3 regions of the Salinifilum ghardaiensis genome follow, and region 1 is predicted to be linked to each of the others. Evidence: riboswitches for the same ligand, from Rfam matches in the RefSeq annotation. Region 1 holds a riboswitch; each other region holds the start of a gene.

Region 1 (7,508 bases):
AGCGCCAACGGCAAGCTCAACACGCTCAAGAGCGATGAGATGCGGTGCACGATGGAGTACGCCCCCGTCACCGCCACGGCCACCGGCGACTGGAGGGGTGAGCCGGTGCGCTTCCAGAAGGAGTACTCGAACTCCTGCCGGATGCAGGCCGAAACCGGCAAGATCTTCCAGTTCTGAACGACCGCGCCGCGCGCCGGGACGCCGGCTCGGTACCGGGCGTCCCGGCTGCCCCGCGCAGTCGTCCGCTCCGGCACACCGGATCGGCCCACACCGGATCGCCCCGCGCTGGACCGTTCCCCACGCCGGATCGACCCCACCGGGGCGGCCCCAGCACAGCTCCCGGTCCCGGAGCGGTCTTCCCTGCTCCGCAGGCCCGCCGGTGCGAGCGGATAACCTGGCGGTATGGCCTCCGAACCCGACGGCGAGCGCTGGCCGCGGCGGCTGTACGCGACCGGCGATGACCCGGACCCGCGCTTCAGCCTCGCCAACGAGCGAACCTTCCTCGCGTGGATCCGCACCGCGCTGGCGCTGATGGCGGCGGGCGTCGGCGTGGAAGCCCTCAACGTCGTACCGCACTCACCCGCGAGTCCACTGCGGACGATCCTCGCGGTGCTCCTCGTGGCGGGCGGGGTGGCCTGCGCCGGTGGGGCGTTCCACCGCTGGTTCGCCACCGAGCGGGCGCTGCGCGCGGGACGCACCCTGCCCGCCCCGCGGCTCGGACCCGTGCTCGGCTACGGCCTCGTCGCGGCCGGTGTGCTCGCCTGCGTGCTCATGTTCCTGCCCGGCGTCTGAGATGCGCACCGCGAGGGAACGGACACCCGACGCGGAGAGGGCGCCCGCCGCGGAGGGAGCACCGCGATGACGGCGAACGGACCGCGCCCCCGGCAGCCCTGGGACCCCGGGCTGCAGACCGAGCGCACCGCCCTGGCCTGGCTGCGCACCACGCTGGCGTTCACCGTGGGCGTCCTCGTGCTGCTGCGGCTGCTCGCCTGGCACAGCGTGCTCGCCGCGGCCGTCTGCGCGGTGGTGCTCGTGCCGCTGGTCGCGGGCAGCACGTGGCTGACCTGGCGCCGGAACCTGCAGGAGGAGCGCCGGTTGCACGCCGCCCGCCCGCTGCCCGGTGCGGGGCTGCACGCGGCGGTCACCGCGGCGGTGGTGCTCACCGGCGCCGCTGCCCTGCTGTACATCGTGCTCTGAGAGCCCGTGCGCGACCTCCTCCGTTGCGAGCGGGCCTTCAGCACTCGATGACGTTGACCGCGAGGCCGCCCCGCGCCGTCTCCTTGTACTTGTCCTTCATGTCGCGCCCGGTGTTGCGCATCGTCTTGATCGCCTTGTCCAGGGACACGAAGTGCGTGCCGTTGCCGCGCAGCGCCATGCGCGCCGCCGTGATCGCCTTGACCGAAGCGACCGCGTTGCGCTCGATGCACGGGATCTGCACGAGCCCGCCGATCGGGTCGCAGGTCAGTCCGAGGTTGTGCTCGACGGCGATCTCGGCGGCGTTCTCCACCTGCGCCGGGGTGCCGCCGAGGACCTCGGTCAGCCCGGCGGCGGCCATGGAGCAGGCCGAGCCGACCTCGCCCTGGCAGCCCACCTCGGCACCGGAGATCGACGCGTTCTCCTTGAACAGCGCGCCGATGGCGCCCGCGGTGAGCAGGAAGCGCACGATGCCGTCCTCGTCGGCACCGCGGACGAACCGCGCGTAGTAGTGCAGCACGGCGGGCACGATCCCCGCCGCGCCGTTGGTCGGCGCAGTCACCACGCGGCCGCCGGCCGCGTTCTCCTCGTTGACCGCCAGCGCGTACAGCCCCGCCCACTCGGTCGGGTCGTCCTCGTCGGACAGCTTCGCCCGCAGGTCCGCCGCGCGGCGGCGCACCTTCAGCCCGCCGGGCAGGTGGCCGGTGGCGCGGCACCCGTTGTCGACGCACTCGCGCATCACGTGCCAGATGTGCAGCAGGCCCTCGCGCACCTCCTCCGGGCTGCGCCAGGACATCTCGTTGGCCCGCATCACCTCGCTGATCGGCAGCCCCAGCTCGACGGCCGTGTGCAGCAGTTGCTCGCCGCTGTGGAACGGGAGCCGCACGGCGGTCGCGTCCGGGGCGATGCGGTCGGTGCCGCTGGCCTGCTCGTCGACGACGAAACCGCCGCCCACGGAGTAGTAGTCGGCGCTGGCCAGCTCCGCACCGGAGGAGTCGGTGGCGGAGAACCGCATGCCGTTGGGGTGCACCGGCAGCGATTCCTGCCGGTGCAGCACCAGGTCGTCGTCCACCGGGAACGGGATCTCGCGGGAACCGGCCAGCCGCAGACTGCCGCTCTGCCGGATCTCCGCCGCGCGCTCGCCGCCGACGGCCGGGTCGACCGTTTCGGGGGCGTTGCCCTCCAGGCCGAGCAGCACCGCGTTCGGGCTGCCGTGGCCGGTTCCGGTGGCGCCGAGCGATCCGAACAATTCGGCCCGCACCCGCGCGACCGCGGGCAGCGCGCCGTCCCGCTCCAGCCGTTCGGCGAACATGCGGGCAGCTCTCATCGGGCCGACGGTGTGCGAACTCGACGGTCCGATTCCCACGGAGAAGAGGTCGAAGACGCTGATCGCCATTGATCGGTCCCCCTGGTGTGCTGTCAGGCCGCGGGACCGCGCCCTGCCAGCGACCGCGGTGTCGTCTCACTGGTCATTCCCGTGCAGCGGCACCGCGGTGAACGCGGGCGGGAACGGTGCACCGGCGGCCGGTGGGCTCGTCGCTCCGGGCGGGCGGCCGCCCGCCCGGACTCCCTCAGGATCCAAGATCCTGTTCCGCAACCTCGCACACCTGCTGCGCGGGGAGCGTGGCGCCTCGCGGGGCAGCGTCCGCCCCTTTCGGAGGGGACTCCGCCACGCCGTTCTCCGCCGCCTCGCGGCGCATCCACGCTGACCCCCGCGCACAACGGAGGAGGTTCCGGAACAGGCCCTAACCGATGAGCTGCTGGTACTCCTCGGCGGTGAGCACCTTGCCCATCTCGGTGACGCGCACCTCCAGCAGCCACCCCTGACCGTACGGGTCCGAGTTGACGATCGCAGGATCGTCGACCACGGCCTCGTTGACGGCGGTGACCTCCCCGGTCGCCGGCGCGTAGAGGTCGCTCACCGATTTCGTGGATTCGAGCTCGCCGCAGGACTGCCCCGCCTCGATCTGCTCCCCGACCTCGGGCAGCTGGACGTAGACGATGTCGCCGAGGGCGTCGGCGGCGTGCTGGGTGATGCCGATCCGGGTGATCTCACCGGACTCGGAGAGCCACTCGTGCTCCTCGGTGTAGTGCAGTTCGCTCGGCAACGTCATGTCGGGAGGCTCCGTCCGTTCGTCGTCCGGGCAGGCCGCGGTCAGTGCACTGCCCGGGATGGGCCTCCCCCTCTGTTGCGGAACCTGAGAGCTTCGCCGCGTGCGCGACTTGCACCGTGGGTGCGGCACCTGCGGTGATGCCGCTTTCCAGAGTCACCTCCTCCGAGCGGTCACTGGGCCTGAGAGTTTGCGGGGAGTCTTGCTCCTTCGGCGCCCCGGTGCCCAGGGGCACTCGGGGTCTCTCCCGCTCGGGATCATCGGCTTATGCGATTGTCGGTGTGGTCACGATAAACGGACGCAGCGGGCTGTCAACACGCCCCACCGCACCACCGGCCGCGCACCAGTGAGGCAGCTCATGTTGGAACTCCCCGCGCTCGTCCAGCGGGTGGGCCCGACTTTGCTGCGCGCAGCGGTTCTGCCGGACGCGACCCCGTGCGTGGGCGACGTCGTCGTCGCTGAGGCCGACATCACGATCACCGAAGGTGATCTGGTTCTCGGTGTGGCGTGCCACGACCGCAGCGAGGCGCTCGACCTCGTCGCCGAGTGCGCCGAGCGGGGTGCGGCCGGTCTGCTGTGCAAGGCGCCGTGGCCCGACGAGGAACCGGTGCGCGCGGCCGCGCGGGAGGCCGGGCTCGCGCTCGTGGAAGTGCTGCCCGGCACCTCGTGGGCGCAACTGGTGTGGCTGGTGCGCGCCGCGCTGGCGGAGGCCGGCGGCCGCCGGGAGGAGCCGGAGGTGCCCGCGGCCGGCGGCTCCGCGCGGGAGTTCACCGGGCTGCCGGGCCTGGGGGACCTGTTCCGCGTGGCCGACGCGGTCGCCGATGTCGTCGACGCACCGGTCACGATCGAGGACGCGCACTCGCAGGTGCTGGCGCACTCGGCGCGGCAGGACCGGATCGACCCGGCGCGCGTGTCGACGATCATGGGGCGGCGCCAGCCGGACGAGGTGCTGGCCAAGTTCCGCGCCCGCGGCACGTTCCGGCAGCTGAGCAAGTCCGGCTCGGCCGTGTTCGTGCCCGCGCAGCAGGACGGCACGCTGCCACGGCTGGTGGTGCCCATCCGGATGGGCGGCGAGCTGCTGGGATCGATGTGGGCCGTAGTGCCGGAGGAGGTCTCCGAGGAGCGCGCCACCGCCTTCGCCGACACCGCCCCGCTCGTGGCGCTGCGCCTGCTGCGCTGGCGCGCGGTGTCCGACGCGGAGCGGCAGCGCTCGGCCGAGCAGGTGCACCTGCTGCTGCAGGGAGGCGAGGGCTGGCGCGCGGCCGCCACGGAGCTGGCCGTGTCGAACGAACCGCACCGGGTGGTGGCGATCGAGGTGCCCGCCCCGGAGGGGCCGGACGAGGGGCACCGGCTGGGCATCTGGGAGTGGATCACCCGCGGGATCGGGCCGCACCCGCTGGTCACGGAGATCGGCAACCTGCTGTACGCGGTGGTTCCGGACCGTTCCGGTCCCGGCGGGTGGCGCACGCTGCGGGAGGCGCTGGCCGGGTGGGACATCGACCCGCGTCCGCTCATCGGCGTGGGCACGGCCGTCGGCGTCGCCGATCTCGCCGCCTCCCGCGGCCAGGCCGACGAGCTCGTGGGACTGTCCCGCGGCGGGCTCACCCGCTCGCGGGTGGTGGTGTACGAGGAGCACTGGCCAGCGCTGGTGCTGTCGCGGATGGCCGGGGCCGCCACGGACGCGGGCGTGGGCGCGCTGGGGCCGCTCGCGGCGTTGCGCGAGCACGACCAGCGGCACGGCTCGGACTACGTGGCCACGTTGCACGCCTGGCTGCGGCACCCGGCCGAGCCGCGGCGGGCCAGCCGCGAGCTGCGGGTGCACCCGAACACCTTCCGGTACCGGATGCGGCGGGTCGAGGAGGTCCTGCAGCTCGACCTGGACGACCCGGACGTGCGCGCGGCGCTGCTCGTCCAGCTGCTCGCCGGCGCGTGGGCCCAGCACGACTGAGCGACCGCTGACCCCCCGCGCTCACGGGGGCAGGTCCGCGAGGAACCCCTCCGCGACCGGGCGGTCGGCGAGGACGCGGCGCCCGTTGCGGTCGTGGCCGGCGAAGGCCAGCCCCGCCTTCTCCGCGACGCGTTCGGACGCCCGGTTGGCGGGTTCCATCCGCGCGATCACCGGTGTCCCGCGGTCGGCGCGGTGCGCTGCGCCGACCGCGTGCCGCGCGAGGGCCGAGGCCCACCCGCGCCCCCACCGGTCCGGGGCGAACCGGTAGTACAGGTTGAACACCCGCGCCGATCCGGCCGCCAGGTACCGCGGGCCGCCGAAACCGGCGATGCTCCCGGGACCTCCCCCTCCGGGGTTCCCCCGCGCACCCACCTCTCCCGGCGCACCGGTCTCTCCCGGAACATCCGGGGAGGCCGTCACCGTCCAGTAACCGATGCCGCAGCGCCGCCAGTCGTCGATCCACTCCTCCAGCAGGGCTCGGCCCTCCTCGCGGTCGCGCAGCGGCCCGCGCGGGTTGTGCCGGTTCGTCCGCGGATCGCCGTGGATGGCGAGGAGGGCTTCCAGGTCGGACGGGCGCGGCTGCCGGACGCGGAACCCTCGGCCTGCTTCTGCCATCGTCACCCTCCTCGAGCGCTTCGCGCGGACGCGCCCCGGACGCGCGGCCTCCCCCCGATCATGCCCCACACCGCTCTTGCGCAGGTGTTCCGCGCTGGAGGTGCGCAGCGGAGCGCGTGTCCCCCGGTCCCCACGAGGACCGCCACCGGGTGCACCGGCCGCTCGGCGGACCGGTACCGGCGGTCCGCGCTCCTCTTCGACGCCATCGCCCGTGCGGTCCCACATCGCCTTGCGCAGGCGTTTTGTGCTGACGGCACAAACGGAGGCGGGCACGCTCATCGTGTGGGAATGATGCGTCGCCCAGCGGTGCGACGGATCGTGACACGCGACACCGAGGGAAAGGATCGACCGTGCGCATCGCTGTACCGCGCGAGATCAAGAACAACGAGTACCGGGTCGCGCTCACCCCGGCGGGTGTGCACGAGCTGACCACCCGCGGGCACGAGGTCTTCGTGGAGGCCGAGGCGGGGGCGGGCTCGTCCATCCCGGACGACGACTTCCTGGCCGCGGGCGCGAAGGTGCTGCGGCAGCACGAGGACGTCTGGTCGGAGGGCGAGCTCGTCCTCAAGGTCAAGGAGCCGATCCCGGAGGAGTACCCGCACCTGCGGCGGGGCCAGGTGCTGTTCACCTACCTGCACCTGGCCGCGTCGGAGGAGCTCACCCGGGCGGTGCTGACCGCGGGCGTCACCGGCATCGCCTACGAGACCGTGCAGCTGGCCGACGGCACCCTGCCCCTGCTCGCCCCCATGAGCGAGGTGGCCGGGCGCCTCGCGCCGCAGGTCGGCGCGCACTCGCTGATGCGGCCGAGCGGCGGGCGCGGCATGCTGCCCAGCGGCGTGCCGGGCGTCCCGCCGGCCCGCGTGGTCGTCATCGGCGGCGGGGTCGCCGGGCTCAACGCCGCGCGCATCGCCCTCGGCATGGGCGCGGACGTGCAACTGCTGGACACCAACGTCGCCAAGCTGCGCGAGATCGACAGGGCGTTCGGCGGCCGGATCACGACGGTGGCCTCCAACCGCTACGCCGTGGAGCAGGCGGTGCGCGAGGCGGACCTGGTCATCGGCGCCGTGCTCATCCCGGGGGCGAAGGCGCCGAAGCTCGTGTCCAACGAGCTCGTGGCGGCGATGAAACCGGGCAGCGTGCTCGTGGACATCGCCATCGACCAGGGCGGCTGCTTCGCCGATTCGCACCCGACGACGCACGACGAGCCGACCTACCGGGTGCACGACTCGGTGTTCTACTGCGTGGCGAACATGCCGGGCGCGATGCCGAACACCTCCACGCACGCGCTGACCAACGTCACCCTGCCGTACGTGCTGCGCGTGGCCGACCAGGGATGGCGGCAGGCCTGCCTGGAGGACGCGGCGCTGGCCGACGGCCTCAACGCCCACGACGGCGTGCTGACGAACGAGGCGGTGGGAACGGCCCACGGGATCGCCGCGACGGCGGTGGGCGACGTGCTCGAGTAGGGGCCCGCCGCGCCGGCGGGCGCGCACCGCAGGGCCCCACCGGCACCGGGTGATGTCGCCCCTCCGGCAGTTGCGGAGGGAACACGCGGGGAACGAAGAGGGCGGCCCGCTCAACCGGCCTGGGGGTCACCGGGAGCGGGCCGCCACCACTCAGTGTAGGTCACGTGGCGGCGT
Region 2 (7,508 bases), 2.4 Mb from region 1:
AGCCGTCACGTAAAAGGGCAACCGTGTCATGCTCCCATCGCCGCACGCAAATCCGCCGTGCGGCGGAATCCGGGACGGGCGCCCGCGCGGGGCGCGTGCGCGACTGCCCTGGGAAGGAAGGCGCACACGCCCCGCGGAGGACCTCAGCTCTCGTAGGCCGACAGCGGCGGGCACGAGCAGACCAGGTGGCGGTCCCCGCGCGCCCCGTCGACGCGGCGCACCGCCGGCCAGACCTTGGAGGTCACCCCCGTGCCCATCGGGTAGGCCGCCTCCTGCCGGCTGTAGGCGTGCGGCCAGTCACCGGCCAGCGAGGCGGCGGTGTGCGGCGCGTGCACCAGCGGGTTGTCCTCGGCCGGCCACTGACCGGCGGTGACCTTGTCGATCTCGGTGCGGACCTGGATCATGGCCTCGCAGAACCGGTCGAGCTCGGCGAGGTCCTCGCTCTCGGTCGGCTCCACCATGAGCGTGCCGTTGACCGGGAAGGACATGGTCGGCGCGTGGATGCCGTAGTCGGCGAGCCGCTTGGCCACGTCGTCCACCGAGACGCCGCTGCTCTTGCTGATCGGCCGCAGGTCGAGGATGCACTCGTGGGCCACGTAGCCGTCCTTGCCGGTGTAGAGCACCGGGAAGTAGTGGTCCAGGCGCCGCGCCACGTAGTTCGCCGCCGCGACCGCGGTCAACGTGGCCCGGCGCAGCCCGTCGGCACCCATCATCCGCACGTACGCCCAGGAGATCGGCAGGATCGACGCGCTCCCCCACGGGGTTTCGCTGATCGGACCGACCCCGGTCTCCGGACCGGCCTGCGGCTGCAGCGGGTGGTTCGGAAGGAACGGGGCGAGGTGCTCGCGCACGCCGATCGGGCCCACACCGGGACCGCCGCCCCCGTGCGGGATGCAGAACGTCTTGTGCAGGTTCAGGTGGGACACGTCCGCGCCGAACTTGCCCATCCGGGCCAGCCCGATGAGGGCGTTGAGGTTCGCCCCATCGACGTAGACCTGACCGCCCGCCTCGTGGACGACGCCGCACACCTCCCGCACGGTGTCCTCGTACACGCCGTGCGTGGACGGGTAGGTGATCATGATCGCGGCGAGGTCGTCGGCGTGCTTGGCCGCGAGCTCCCGCAGGTGCTCCATCTCGACGTTGCCCGAGTCGTCGCAGCGCACGACGACCACGCGCAACCCGGCCATGGTGGCGCTGGCGGCGTTGGTGCCGTGCGCGCTGGCCGGGATCAGGCAGACGTCCCGCTGCTCCTGCCCGCGCTGTTGCTGGTAGGCGCGGATGGCCAGCAGACCGGCGAACTCGCCTTGGCTGCCCGCGTTGGGCTGCACGCTCACCGCGTCGTAGCCGGTGATGTCGGCCAGCCACCGCTGGAGGTCGTCGACGATCCGCAGCATCCCCTCGGCGTCCTCCGCGGGCGCGAACGGGTGCAGGTCGCCGAACTCGGGCCAGGTGACCGGCTCCATCTCGGTGGTGGCGTTGAGCTTCATCGTGCACGAGCCCAGCGGGATCATGCTGCGGTCCAGCGCGACGTCCTTGTCGGAGAGCTCCCGCAGGTAGCGCAGCAGCGAGGTCTCCGACTGGTGGCGGTGGAACACCGGGTGGGTCAGGTACTCGGACGTGCGCTCGAGCGGGCGCGGCAGCGCGTCCGCGGTGCCGGTGTCCAGCTCGTCCAGCTCGCCGAGCTCGGCGGTGAGGCCGAACGCGGCGCACACGCCGCGCAGGTCCTGCCGGGTCGTCCTCTCGTCGCAGGCGATGCCCACGTGGTCCGCATCGGCCCTGCGCAGGTTGATGCCCTCCGCGCGCGCGGCGGCCACGACCTCGTCGGCGCGCCCGGGCACGCGGGCCAGCACCGTGTCGAAGAAGGCGTCCTCGACGACCTCGACCCCGCCCTGGCGCAGGCGGGCGGACAGCACGGCCGCCATCCGGTGCACCCGGGTGGCGATGTTCCGCAGGCCCGCCGGGCCGTGGTAGACGGCGTACATGCCCGCCATGACCGCCAGCAGCACCTGCGCGGTGCAGATGTTGCTCGTGGCCTTCTCGCGGCGGATGTGCTGCTCGCGGGTCTGCAGTGCCAGCCGGTAGGCCTGGTTGCCGTCCGTGTCGACGCTCACGCCGACGAGACGTCCCGGCAGCTGCCGCTCCAGGCCCTTGCGCACGGCCATGAACCCGGCGTGCGGGCCGCCGAACCCGAGCGGCACGCCGAAGCGCTGGGTGTTGCCGACGACGACGTCGGCGCCGATCTCACCGGGGGCGCGCAGCAGCGTCAGGGCCAGCAGGTCGGTGGCGACCACGGCCAGCGCCCCGCGGCGGTGGATCTCCGCGAGCACCTCCTCCTGGTCCCGGACGGCGCCGGAGGCGCCCGGGTAGGCCAGCAGCGCGCCGAAGAACTCGCCGTCCGGCAGACCGCTCGCGCCCTGCGACAGGTCGGCGACCTCCAGCTCGATGCCGAGCGGTTCCGCGCGGGTGCGCAGGATTTCCACGGTCTGCGGCAGCGTGTCGGCATCGACGACGAACCGCGGCGACTTGGCCTTGCCGCCGCGCCGCACCAGCGTCATGCCCTCGGCGGCAGCGGTGGACTCGTCCAGCATGGAGGCGTTGGCGACCGGCACCCCCGTCAGGTCCGAGACCATCGTCTGGAAGTTCAGCAGGGCTTCCAGCCGCCCCTGCGAGATCTCCGGCTGGTAAGCCGTGTAGGCCGTGTACCAGGCGGGGTTCTCCAGCACGTTGCGCAGGATCACGCCGGGGGTGATCGTGTCGTAGTAGCCGAGCCCGATCATCTGGGTGCGCGGGGTGCAGCGCTGCGCGAGGTCGCGCAGCTCCGCGAGCGCCTGGGCTTCCGTGGCCGGTTCCGGCAGCTCGAGCTGCAGGTCCCGCTCACGGATTCCGCTGGGCACGGCTTTGTCTGCCAGTTCCTCGAGGGAACCGACCCCGACCACGTCGAGCATCCGGGCGAGTTCGGCCGGCGTCGGCCCGACGTGCCGATCGGCGAACGGAGTCCCGTGCTCCAGCGCGGCGAGTGGAATGCGGTCGTGGGTCACGTCGGTCATCGCCCAACCTCAATCTTCGCGGCGAACAAGGGGGCGGCAACACCAGCGTGCTGCCGACTCTCCCCCTCTGTCACTGTTCGCTGCGCGAACGCCTGAGAGCTTCGTCCGGCGGTCCGGCCGGACTTGCACCGTCGGCGGGGTGCGCCGCCGTCGCCGCACCCTCTTTCCAGAGGCATCTCGCCCGCGCGGTCCAGTGGCCTGAGAGGTTGATGGGGAGATTTGCTCCTTCGGCGCCGACTCGATCGCTCGAGCCGAACTCTCCCGCACGGGGTCAGCGATGCCGTGAGCATACCTGATCAGGCGCTCCCGCCCGAGGGGCTGTCAGCTGACGCACACCTGCTTGACGGTGCGCACCGGCGCGAGCGCGCGGTGCGCCCGTCCCCGCCGGGACCGCGGCCCCGGGCCCGCGGTCACCCGGTGCGCCGGTCCCGCCGCCGGCGGGAGAGCTCGTCCTCCTCGAGCGGTTCGACCAGCGCGCCGTCGGCGCGTTCGGCGGGGAACTCGTGGATCGTCCCGGTGATCTCGCGCATCGCCCCGCTCACGGCGATCCCGAAGACGCCCTGCCCGCCCTGCAGCAGGTCGACGACCTCCTCGGGGGAGGTGCACTCGTAGACGGTGGTGCCATCGCTGAACAACGTGAGCCCCGCCAGGTCGCGCACCCCCCTGCTGCGCAGGTGGTCCACGGCCAGCCGGATGTTGTGCAGCGACACCCCCGTGTCCAGCAGCCGTTTGACCACCTTGAGCACGAGGATGTCCTTGAACGAGTAGAGCCGCTGCGAACCCGAACCGGTGGCGCTGCGGATCGACGGGCCCACGAGCTTCGTGCGCGCCCAGTAGTCCAACTGGCGGTAGGTGATGCCCGCGATCTGGCACGCCGCCGCTCCCCGGAAACCGACGAGCTCGTCGGAGACCGAGTCCTCGGGCAGCATTCCGCCGGCCCCGTGCGGGGACGATTCCTCCGTCGCGCCGCCCCCGCCGGGCATCGGGGGCGCACCGGTCGCAGCGGTCCCAGCGGACGGCGCACCAGGCGACTCGTCCTCTTCCCCTGCGGAACCCCGCTCGGGCGCTTGCTCGACCACGCCTGCCTCCCCTCGTCCGGCACGCTGCCGACGAATCCGGTCCGGTGCGTTCGGCGAATCTGCTCCGGCCCGGCTGCCGGTCCCGGCAGCCGACGCGCCCGGGTGCCCGCCAGCACCCGCCTCGGCGCCAGCAGCCGGGACCTCCCTGCTGTCCCGATCCCCCACGACTGCCAGCGAAAACGACACCGGAGCGATTCGCGCAATTCGACAGTAGGCCGCCCGGTGTGGGCGGTCAACGCGACGCGCGGACCACGCCGGAGAAGATCAACAGCGGCGGGGCCTCCGCGCCGCCCCCGGCCTCCCCTCCGGGCCGCACCCCGCCACACGCGGGCGAGGGACCGCGACGGCGGGGAGCGCGACGACGACGGGGCCCTCGACCGCGCCGAGGGCCCCGTCGCTCCGCGATCGTCCTCGCGCGGTCACGTGTCCGCGCCGCGGAAGTCCTCCGGTGAGACCGAATCCAGGAACTCGCGGAACTTCTCCACTTCGTCTTCCTGCTCGTCCGGGATGATCAGACCTGCCTCGTCCAGCACCGCTTCGTCGGCGTGGATGGACACGCCGGCGCGCAGGGCCAGAGCCACCGAGTCGCTCGGCCGCGCCGACACCCGCACGTCCCCGTCGAAGACGAGTTCGGCGAAGAACGTCCCCTCCTGCAGATCCGTGATACGCACCTGCTCGAGATCACGCCCCAGGGCACCGATCACATCCTTGAGCAGGTCGTGCGTCAGCGGACGCGCCGGCCGCACCCCCTGCTGCTCCAGCGCGATGGCGGTCGCCTCCACCGAGCCGATCCAGATCGGCAGGTACCGCTCACCCTCCGTCTCCCGCAGCAGCAGGATCGGCTGGTTGGCCGGTAGTTCCACGCGCACGCCGACGACGCGCATCTCGCTGCTCATCGTCACATCGCCTCCTCCAGCGCGCCGAAGCGTGACATCCCTGTCGAGGATCGCGCACCGACGCTTCCGACGCTACCCGCGATACGGCGGACGCGCCCAGCCGTCCGTCCTCCACTGCGCACCGCCCCGACGGGAGGCGCGGGCCCGTCGCAACCCCCCGCTCGGCGGATCGCCGCGGGTTCCCGACCGACGGCAGCGCTCGTCACCCTACACCGCCCCGCGGGCGGCGGTGGACGCGAAGGCCGACCGGGCCGCGCAGTCGCGCCTCGGCGGCGACACTCGCACCGCTCGGGGCGGCGCCCGCTCACCGGCGTCGCCCCGCGTTCAGGTCCGCTGCCGCTTCAGCGCGCGCTCTGTCCCCCGTCGGCCGGCCCGGTCAGGAACACCAACCGGAACTTGCCGACCTGCACCTCGTCACCGTTGGCCAGCACCGAGGTGTCCACCGGTTCCCGGTTGACGTAGGTGCCGTTGAGGCTGCCGACGTCGACGACGACGAAGTCGTTGCCCTCGCGCCGGAACTCGGCGTGCCGGCGCGAGACCGTGACGTCGTCGAGGAAGATGTCGCTGTCCGGGTGCCGCCCCGTGCTGGTGGTCTCCCGGTCCAGCAGGAACCGCGAGCCCGCGTTCGGACCGCGCTTCACCACCAGCAGCGCCGACCCGGCCGGCAGCGCGTCGACCCCTGAGCCCGCGGACTCGGTCTGCGGGGCGCTCTCGGTGCCGTCCTGCTCCGAGAAGGGCTTGAAGACCGAGGTGGTCTCCGGTGACTGCTCCGGTGGGACGTCACCGGAGCCGCTGTTCTGGCTCACCTGAGCTCTCCTCTACGCGGATAGATCGTGCCAACGAGATTCCAACGTACCGCGCCGGCACCAGCCCGAGTACGCGGGAGTCCCGGTCGCCGCAGTGATCAACGCGCGCCGCGGCGCGGTCATTCCTGCTCGATCAGCCGCTGGTAGGCCTCGGCGTCGAGCAGCACGTCCCACTCGGCGACGTCCGCCAAGCGCAGCTCCACGAGCCACCCCTGCCCGAAGGGGTCGCTGTTGACCAGCTCGGGCCGGTCCTGCAGGGCCTCGTTGCGGGCGGTGACGACACCGCCGACCGGGGCGTAGAGGTCCGACACGCTCTTGGTCGACTCGACCTCGCCCATCGCCCCGCCGGCTTCGACGCCCTCGTCCACGTCCGGCACCTGCACGAACACGACGTCACCGAGCTGCTGCTGCGCGTAGTCGGTGATGCCGACGCGCACGGTCTCCGCATCGGTGCGGCGCACCCACTCGTGCTCCTGGGTGTACCTGATCTCCTCCGAGGCCACTGGGTCCGCCTTCCTGCTCGGGGGCGCTGCTCAGCCCGGTCACCGGCCGGGCTCGCGAGATCATCCGCCGGCGGGCAGCGTATTGCCCACCGGCACGTCCCGCAACACGCGCTGCGCCGGGCGCGTCATCCGCGCACCGCGCGCGCCGCCTCCCGCAGCGCTGCGGTCACCTGCCCCAGGTAGAGCACGCCGGCCCAGAGGTAGAGCACGCCGCCCCAGCAGGTCAGCGCGTACGCGATGGGCCGCAGCACCTCGCTGAGCGCGATGTCCTCCTGCACCAGCAGCAGCATCGGGAAGGCGTACATCAGGCAGAACGTGGCCGCCTTGCCCAGGTAGTGCACGTCCGGCGGCTGGAATCCGCAGAAGCGCAGCACCGGCACGCACAGCGCCAGCACCACGTCCCGCCCGACGAGCACCGCGGCGATCCACCAGGGGACGACGTCGCGCAGCACGAAGGCGACCAGCGTCGCCACGATGTAGAGGCGGTCGGCCACCGGGTCGAGGACTTCGCCGAGCCGGCTGTACTGCCCGAGCCACCGCGCCAGCTTCCCGTCGAGCCAGTCGGTCACACCGCTGGCGACGAGGACGAGCAGGGCCAGCAGGTCGGCCTGCGGGCCGAGCAGCAGCCACAGGAACAGCGGCACCCCGCCCAGCCGGATCGCGCTGAGCAGGTTCGGCACGGTGAACCACGGGTCGTGCCAGAGTCCGACGGCGACCTCGCGCATCCGCTCGATGCCGGGTTCGATCGGCGCGCCCTCGCCGGAAGCAGCGGTGGCGCCGCCGGGCTGGTCCCCGGTTCCGGCGGGGTCGCCCGCCGACGCCCCCGGTTCCTCGGCCGGTCCTCGCGCGGTGCCGTTCGTGGTGCTGTCCGCGTCGTGCACCACGGCCTCCCCCTGTGTGTCGCGCCGCCGCCGGTACCGAGCCCATCGGTACGACGCCTCCCCGGATGAGGATCGCACATGCGGCCCACCGCCCCGGTGCGGGACCGACGTGCGCAGCGCAACCGCGCGGTGATCGAACAGCGGCCGCCGAGCGCGCCCCCACCGCGGCGCGGTCCGGGACGCGCGGCGCAAGTCGGGGCGGCGCTGCGCACCGCCCGGTCGCTCAGGCCGTGCGAGCCCGCTGCACGGTGAAGCCGCGACGCCGCAGGTCGGCGTCGGTGAGGAAGCACGGTCGG
Region 3 (7,508 bases), 460 kb from region 1:
CTTGCCCGCGATCACGTGCTCCAGCGGACCGCCCTGCTGCCCCGGGAACACCGCCGAGTTGAACTTCTTGGTGAGCTCCTCGTCAGCAGAGAGGATCACCCCGCCCCGCGGACCCCCCAGGGTCTTGTGCGTGGTGGTGGTGACCACGTGCGCGTGCGGCACCGGGTTGGGGTGCAGCCCCGCGGCGACCAGACCGGCGAAGTGCGCCATGTCCACCATCAGGTACGCCCCGACCTCGTCGGCGATCTCCCGGAAGCGGGCGAAGTCCAACTGCCGCGGGTACGCCGACCAGCCGGCGATGATCATGTTCGGCCGGTTCTCCCGCGCCAGCCGGGCCACCTCGTCCATGTCGATGCGGTGGTCCGACTCGTCGACGTGGTACGGCACGACGTTGTAGAGCTTGCCGGAGAAGTTGATCCGCATGCCGTGGGTGAGGTGGCCACCGTGGGCCAGGTCCAGCCCCATGATCGTGTCGCCCGGCTTGAGCAGCGCGAACATCGCAGAGGCGTTGGCCTGCGCACCCGAGTGCGGCTGCACGTTCGCGAACGACGCGCCGAACAGCTCCTTGGCCCGGTCGATCGCCAACTGCTCGATCACGTCGACGTTCTCGCAGCCGCCGTAGTAGCGCTTGCCCGGATACCCCTCGGCGTACTTGTTCGTCAGCACCGACCCCTGAGCCTCCAGGACGGAGCGCGGTGCGAAGTTCTCCGAAGCGATCATCTCCAACGTGTTCTGCTGGCGACGCAACTCAGAACCCACCGCAGCAGCGACCTCCGGGTCGACCGCGGCAAGCTGGTCGTTGAACAGGTCCGGTGTGGACATTTGGTGTTGCCTCCTGTTTTCTGTCTGCGACGGCCCTGCGGATCGGTCGAACGGCGCGGTTGTCACGTGCCGCGGCGGTAGAACGGCAGTTCCACCACCTCCACCGGCAGCGACCTGCCGCGCACGTCCACGTTCAGCGCCGTGCCCGGTTGGCTGTGCGCGCGGTCCACATAGGCCATCGCGATCGGGTGCCCCAGAGTGGGGGAGGGCGCACCGCTGGTGACCTCGCCGATCTCGTTGCCCCCGGGGTCGAGCACGGAGTAGCCGTGCCGCGGCGCGCGCCGCTGGTCGGTGCTCAGCCCCACCAGTGTCCGGTCGGTGGGAACTTCGGCGACCTTCGCCAGCGCGGCCTTGCCCACGAAGTCGTCGGGTTTGTCGAGCTTGACCACCCGGCCGAGATTGGCGTGGTACGGCGTCAACTCGGCGCTGAGCTCGTTGCCGTACAACGGCATACCCGCTTCCAGCCGCAACGTGTCCCGGCAGGACAGTCCGGCGGGCTTGAGGTCGTGGTCCGCGCCGGCCTCGGCGAGCGCCCGCCAGATCGGCTCGGCGTCCTCCGGCGCGGTGAACAGTTCGAAACCGTCCTCGCCGGTGTAACCGGTGCGGGCGAGCATGACCTCGCGACCAGCCACGGTGCTGTAGTACCCGGCGAAGTACTTGACGGTCGACAGGTCGGTGTCGGTCAGCGGCCCGAGGATCGCCGCCGCGTTCGGCCCCTGCAGCGCGATGAGCGCGTACTCGTGCGAGGTGTCGTGGAACTCGACCTCGAAGCCGGAGACGCGGTCGGCCAGCGCTTCGGAGACGGTGCCGGCGTTGGCGGCGTTGGCGACGACGAGGTACTCGTCCTCGCGCAGCCGGTAGACGATGAGGTCGTCGAGCACGCCGCCGTCGCTGTTGCAGATCATCGTGTAGCGCGCGCGGCCGGGCGTGATCGCCGAGGTGTTGGCCAGCAGGGCGTAGTCCATGGCCTCCGCGGCCTGCGGCCCGCGGATGTGGAGCTCACCCATGTGCGACAGGTCGAACAGGCCGGCGCTGTTGCGCACCGCGTTGTGCTCGGCGGTGTCACTGGTGTACCGCACCGGCATGTGCCAGCCGGCGAAGTCGGTGAACGTCGCACCCAGCTCCTCGTGGACCTGGTGCAGGGGCGTCTGCCTCGGTGAGGTCATCGTGTCTGACTCCTCCTGGGGGCGGCGCCGGTCGGCGGTCGCGGGTCCGGAACTGCACGCAATCGGATCCTGCCAGCGTAGCCGGACCACTTCGATCGCCACCCGCGCGGTCGTACGCACGTCGGGCGATCTCCCCTGGAGTCATGGGCCTGAGAGTTTCACCGTCGCTGGACGGCTTGCACCGTGGGCGAGAAGCGGTCCGCTCCTGCTTTCCTCCCGTTCCGCCTCGTACCGTGCGGTAGGTGGTGCCTGAGAGTTTGCTGGGGAGTGCTTGCTCCTTCGGCGTCCCGACGGGCCGGGATCTCTCCCGCACGGAGTCAACGGCGCGGTATTCGGTTGTGCGGTCTGCTGTCCGCTGCTGTCCGGTTGTGGCCTGGTCAGAGCGTGACGCTACGGAGGACCCCGCGGGCAGTCAACCGCAACGCGAGGCTGATCTCACTCGGTTGCGCGTGCAGGTCAGCGCGGGGTGTGCGGCATCGCCGCTCCGCCCTCGCGCGCCGCTGCGGTGAGGGTGCGGTGGACCTCGCGCAACCCGTCGATGAGCGCTCCGAGGGCGAGTTCGAAGCTGTCCGCGTCGATCTCGGTGTGCTGCGGCAGCAGGTGGGCGCGGTCGAGGTGGGGGAACCGCTCGTCGTAGACGCTCGCGTCGGCGGGGAAGCCCTCGGCGAACGAGGCCATGGCCGAGCCGACGACGAGGTACTTCGTCGACGCGCCGATCATCGTGGCGTACCGCTGCGGCCAGCCGGCGCGCACGAGGCCGCCGTGCACCCGGTCGGCGCGGCGCAGCGCGTTCTCCCGGCGGGCCGGTCCGCCGGCCAGGAACGGCACGAGGTTGGGGTGCGCGCGCAGGGCGGCGCGGTAGGACCGCGCCCACGTGCGCAGGCCGGTGGGCCAGTCGACCTCGAAGCCGGAGACGTCGACCTGGGCCATGACCTCGTCGGAGATCGTGTGCAGCAGGTCGTCCTTGTTCGGCACGTGGTTGTACAGCGACGCCGCGCGGACGTCGAGGCGCTCGGCCAGGCGGCGCATGGACAGCGCCTCGAGCCCCTCGGCGTCGATGATCTCGAGGCCGACCCGGGCGATGCGCTCGGTCGTCAGGCGGGGACGGCTCGGACGGGGCACGGTTTCTCCACGGTCGGGACGGGGTGGCCTGGGGTGGACGCCTCTTGCGAAGGCTGCGCGGCCGACTCTAGGCTGCCATAAAACTAACGTTGTTAGTTAGTAGCTCACGCGGAAGGGTGCAGGTCAATGGTCGACTTCTCGTTGTCCGATACCGAGCGCGACGTGCGCGACTGGGTGCGCCAGTTCGTCCAGCGCGAGCTCATGCCGCTGGAGCAGCAGGTGCTGCACCGGGAGCGCGCCGGTGAGCGGGGGCTGACCGAGCAGGAGCAGGCGGACCTGCGGAACAAGGCGCGCGAGGCGGGGTTCTGGGGCGTGCAGACCCCCGAGGAGTACGGCGGGATGGGCCTGCCGGCCGTGCTGACGGCGCTGATCCAGATCGAGCTGGGGCGCACGTTCGTGCCGTTCCAGTTCGGCGGTGACGCGGACAACATCCTCTACCGCGGCAACGAGGAGCAGCAGCGGCGCTACCTGCTGCCCACCATCGAAGGCACCCGGAAGTCCTGCTTCGCCATCACCGAGCCCGGTGCCGGATCGGACGCGAAGAACATCCGCACCACCGCCCGCAAGGAGGGCGGCGAGTGGGTGATCAACGGCGAGAAGACCTTCATCACCGGCGGCATCGACGCCGACTTCGCCATGGTGTTCGCCGTCACCGACAAGTCCAAGGGCGCCGACGGCGGAGTGACCTGCTTCCTCGTCGACCGCGACATGGGCTGGACCTCCGAACCCATCGACATCATGGGCGAGTGGGAGCGCCAACCCGCCTCGCTGGTGTTCGACGAGGTGCGCGTGCCCGAGGAGAACGTGCTCGGCGAGGTCGGTCAGGGCTTCCAGCTCGCGATGCAGTGGATCGGCCGCGGGCGCTACATGCTGCCCGCGCACGCGCTCGGCGCCTGCGAGCGGCTCGTCGGGATGGCCACCGAGTACGCCAACAACCGCCAGACCTTCGGCGCGCCCATCGCCGACCGGCAGGCCATCCAGTGGATGATCGCCGACTCGGCCGTGGAGATCGAGGCGCTGCGGTGGCTCGTGCTGCAAGCGGCCTGGCAGGTCGACCAGGGGATGGACTCGCGGCACGCGCAGTCCATGGCCAAGCTCTACGGCGGGACCCGCGCCAACGAGATCGTCGACCGCGTGATGCAGATCCACGGCGGCATGGGCTACACCCGCGAGCTGCCGGTCGAGCGCTGGTTCCGCGACCTGCGGTTGCTGCGCATCTTCGAGGGCACCGACGAGATCCAGCGCCGCACCATCGCCCGCAACATCCTCAAGGGGCACAGCTCGGTCAGCGGGGTGCTCGGCTGAGGTCCCCGCGCCGGGGCCCGCCGCGCGCGGTGTCGTCCCCGCGATCACCTCGGTAGGCTGGTGGACGCCTGATCCCCAGGTGACGCGCCGGTCTGCCGTTCGACGGGCAGGACTTCGGCGGACAGGCCGCGTGCTGAGGACCGACCAGGAGCGGACATGTCGCTGATGAAGAAGATCGTCGGACTCGCCAGCAGCCCCCAGGGGCGCCGGGCGATCCGGCAGGCGAAGAAGTACGCCCAGGACCCCAAGACCCGGGCCAAGATCGACGAGGCGAAGAACAAGCTGCTCAAGGGCAACAAGCCGAGCCGGTGACGCCCTGCGGCCCGCCGTTCCCCGCGGATCGGCGGGCCGTTCTTCCGCGCGGGCAGCGCGGACGTGACCGGTGCCGCGGCCGTGTTCCCGGGCGCTTCCGGGCACGGCACCATGGGCGCGATGTCATCCGAGACCGTGCGCTCCGAGAACGCGGGGAGCGCCGCTCCTCCACCGCTGGCGAAGTGGGAGCAGCGCACCGAGTGGCCGCTCATCGCGCTGTCGGTGCTGTTCTTCGCGCTGTACGCGTGGACGGTGCTCGAACCCGGCATGCAGCCGGGCGTGCGCCGCGGCGTCGGAGTGGCCATGTGGGTCACGTGGGGCGCGTTCGCCGTGGACTACGCCGTGCGCCTCGCCCTGGCCAGGCAGCGCGGCCGGTTCGTGCTGCACAACCTGTTCGACCTGGTGGTCATCCTCGTCCCGGTGCTGCGCCAGCTGCGCGTGCTGCGGCTGGTGACGGTGCTGGTGCTGATGAACCGCAGGATCCAGGCGCGGGTGCGCGGGCAGGTCGTGCTGTACGTCTCCGGCGCGACCGCGCTGCTCGGCGTCTCGGCCGCCCTCGCCGTGCTGGACGCCGAACGCGGCGCCGGCGAGGCCACGATCACGAGCTTCGCTGATGCGCTGTGGTGGACCATGGCGACGATCACCACGGTCGGCTACGGCGACTACTACCCCGTGACCGGGCAGGGCAAGCTCATCGCCGTGGGGTTGATGCTCGCGGGCATCGCCCTGCTCGGCGTCGTCACCGGCAGCATCGCCTCCTGGTTCGTGGAGAAGTTCGGCGGTGTGGAGAACTCCGTCGAGCGCGCCGGCCGGGCCACGGCCGACAGCGCCGCGGAGGCCGAACGGCTGCGCGGCGAGGTCGCCTCCCTCAAGACCGAGATCACCGCGCTGCGCGCGCAGCTGCCCGCCGTCCCGGACGAGGGCCGGTCGTCGTGAGCCGCTGACGCGGCGGACGCGCGCCTCTGGGCAGAGCAGGCGCTGGCGCAGTAGCATCCGCGATGATCACGCAGCCGTGTACGGAGGGCGCCGTGACCGGAGGGCACCGCACGCCGAGGGCCTACGTGGTGGGCACGTTCGACACGAAGGGGGACGATCTGCGCTACGTGGCGGAGCTGCTCGCCCCGCACTGCGCCGTGACCACCGTCGACGTCGGCACCGGCCCCGCTGCGCGGAGCGCGGCACCGGACGTCCCCGCCCGGGACGTCGCCGCGCACCACCCCGAGGGGGCGGACGCGGTGTTCACCGCCGACCGCGGCACGGCGGTGGCCGCCATGGCCCTCGCGCTCGAGCGCTTCCTGGCCGAGCGGCCGGCGGACGGGGTGCTCGGCCTCGGCGGCTCCGGCGGCACCGCGCTGATCTCCCGCGGTCTGCGCGCCCTCCCGGTGGGCGTGCCGAAGATGATCGTGTCCACAGTGGCATCCGGTGACACCTCCTCCTACGTGGACTCCTCGGACCTGGTGCTGTTCCCCTCGGTGACCGACGTCGCCGGGCTGAACCGCATCTCCCGCCGCGTGCTCGGCAACGCCGCGCACGCGCTGCTCGGCGCGCTCACGCACGAGGTCCCCGAAGCCGAGCACGAACCCGCGCTCGCGCTGAGCATGTTCGGCGTGACCACCCCGTGCGTGACCGCCGTCGCCGACAGGATGCGCGCCACCCACGACCCGCTGGTCTTCCACGCCACCGGGACGGGCGGGCGGGCCATGGAGAAGCTCGTCGACGACGGCTACGTCGAAGCGGTCGTCGACATCACCACCACCGAGATCGCCGATCTGCTCGTCGGCGGTGTGATGAGCGCCGGCGAGCAGCGCCTCGACGCGATCGCGCGCACCCGGGTGCCCTACGTCGGCTCGTGCGGTGCGCTGGACATGGTGAACTTCGGTGCGCGCGGCACCGTGCCGGAGGAGTTCCGCGACCGGTTGCTGTACGAGCACAACCCGCAGGTGACGCTGATGCGCACCACCGCCGAGGAGTGCGAGCGCATCGGCGAGTTCCTCGCCGGCAAGATCAACGCCTGCGCGGGGCCCGTGCGGTTCCTGCTGCCCGAGGGCGGGGTGTCCCTGCTGGACTCCCCCGGTGCCGCGTTCCGCGATGCCGCCGCCGACGAGCGGCTGTTCGGCGCGATCGAGCGGAACGTGCGCGACGCCGAGCGGGTGCGGCGCGTGCCGCACAACATCAACGACGCGGAGTTCACCGACGCCGTGGTGGCCGCCGCGGCGGAAGTGGGCATCGGTACCGCTCCGCGGTCGTCGTGAACGACCGAGGCACCGGCCCGCGCGGGGACGCCCCCCGGGGGATGACCCGTGCACGGGGAGGGAAGGGGATATGACGAAGCGTGTCGAACGCCCGGAACTGCTGTCCCGGCTGCGCGGCAAGGTCGACCGCGGAGAGCCGGTCGTCGGCGGCGGCGCGGGCACCGGCCTGTCCGCCAAGGCCGAGGAGAGCGGCGGCATCGACCTGATCGTGCTGTACAACTCGGGGCGCTACCGCATGGCCGGGCGCGGCTCGCTGGCCGGGCTGCTGGCCTACGGCAACGCCAACGACATCGTCGTGGAGATGGCGCGGGAAGTGCTGCCGGTCGTGCGCAGCACCCCCGTGCTCGCCGGTGTCAACGGGACCGACCCGTTCCTCATGCCCGAGCGCTTCCTCGGCCAACTCGCCGACCTCGGCTTCTCCGGTGTTCAGAACTTCCCCACGGTGGGGCTCATCGACGGCACGTTCCGGACCAACCTCGAGGAGACCGGCATGAGCTACGACCGCGAGGTCGAGCTCATCGCCACGGCG

The links. Region 1 has a riboswitch for glycine ahead of gcvH (glycine cleavage system protein GcvH). Riboswitches for the same ligand answer to the same signal wherever they lie in the genome.
Region 2: linked by a shared signal. The riboswitch ahead of gcvP (aminomethyl-transferring glycine dehydrogenase) and the one ahead of gcvH (glycine cleavage system protein GcvH) in region 1 are both predicted to bind glycine.
Region 3: linked by a shared signal. The riboswitch ahead of gcvT (glycine cleavage system aminomethyltransferase GcvT) and the one ahead of gcvH (glycine cleavage system protein GcvH) in region 1 are both predicted to bind glycine.

Annotation. Positions count from the first base shown of each region.
Region 1 is NZ_CM137101.1:4,221,331-4,228,838, forward strand. Features, by position in the region: gene ACVGV0_RS19230 (SSI family serine proteinase inhibitor) at 1-177, shown strand, start outside; gene ACVGV0_RS19235 (YidH family protein) at 403-792, shown strand; gene ACVGV0_RS19240 (DUF202 domain-containing protein) at 859-1,197, shown strand; gene ACVGV0_RS19245 (L-serine ammonia-lyase) at 1,235-2,590, opposite strand; gene gcvH (glycine cleavage system protein GcvH) at 2,940-3,308, opposite strand; glycine riboswitch at 3,371-3,465, opposite strand; glycine riboswitch at 3,466-3,565, opposite strand; gene ACVGV0_RS19255 (helix-turn-helix domain-containing protein) at 3,664-5,253, shown strand; gene ACVGV0_RS19260 (GNAT family N-acetyltransferase) at 5,275-5,868, opposite strand; gene ald (alanine dehydrogenase) at 6,219-7,334, shown strand.
Region 2 is NZ_CM137101.1:1,869,068-1,876,575, reverse strand. Features, by position in the region: gene gcvP (aminomethyl-transferring glycine dehydrogenase) at 144-3,047, opposite strand; glycine riboswitch at 3,105-3,223, opposite strand; glycine riboswitch at 3,224-3,321, opposite strand; gene ACVGV0_RS08420 (MerR family transcriptional regulator) at 3,458-3,976, opposite strand; gene ACVGV0_RS08415 (bifunctional nuclease family protein) at 4,546-5,022, opposite strand; gene garA (glycogen accumulation regulator GarA) at 5,364-5,828, opposite strand; gene gcvH (glycine cleavage system protein GcvH) at 5,948-6,331, opposite strand; gene ACVGV0_RS08400 (CDP-alcohol phosphatidyltransferase family protein) at 6,457-7,215, opposite strand; gene ACVGV0_RS08395 (hypothetical protein) at 7,436-7,508, opposite strand, start outside.
Region 3 is NZ_CM137101.1:3,756,529-3,764,036, reverse strand. Features, by position in the region: gene glyA (serine hydroxymethyltransferase) at 1-822, opposite strand, end outside; gene gcvT (glycine cleavage system aminomethyltransferase GcvT) at 885-1,988, opposite strand; glycine riboswitch at 2,117-2,214, opposite strand; glycine riboswitch at 2,215-2,308, opposite strand; gene ACVGV0_RS17145 (TetR/AcrR family transcriptional regulator) at 2,445-3,110, opposite strand; gene ACVGV0_RS17140 (acyl-CoA dehydrogenase family protein) at 3,237-4,415, shown strand; gene ACVGV0_RS17135 (hypothetical protein) at 4,572-4,727, shown strand; gene ACVGV0_RS17130 (potassium channel family protein) at 4,848-5,663, shown strand; gene ACVGV0_RS17125 (Tm-1-like ATP-binding domain-containing protein) at 5,726-6,979, shown strand; gene ACVGV0_RS17120 (phosphoenolpyruvate hydrolase family protein) at 7,050-7,508, shown strand, end outside.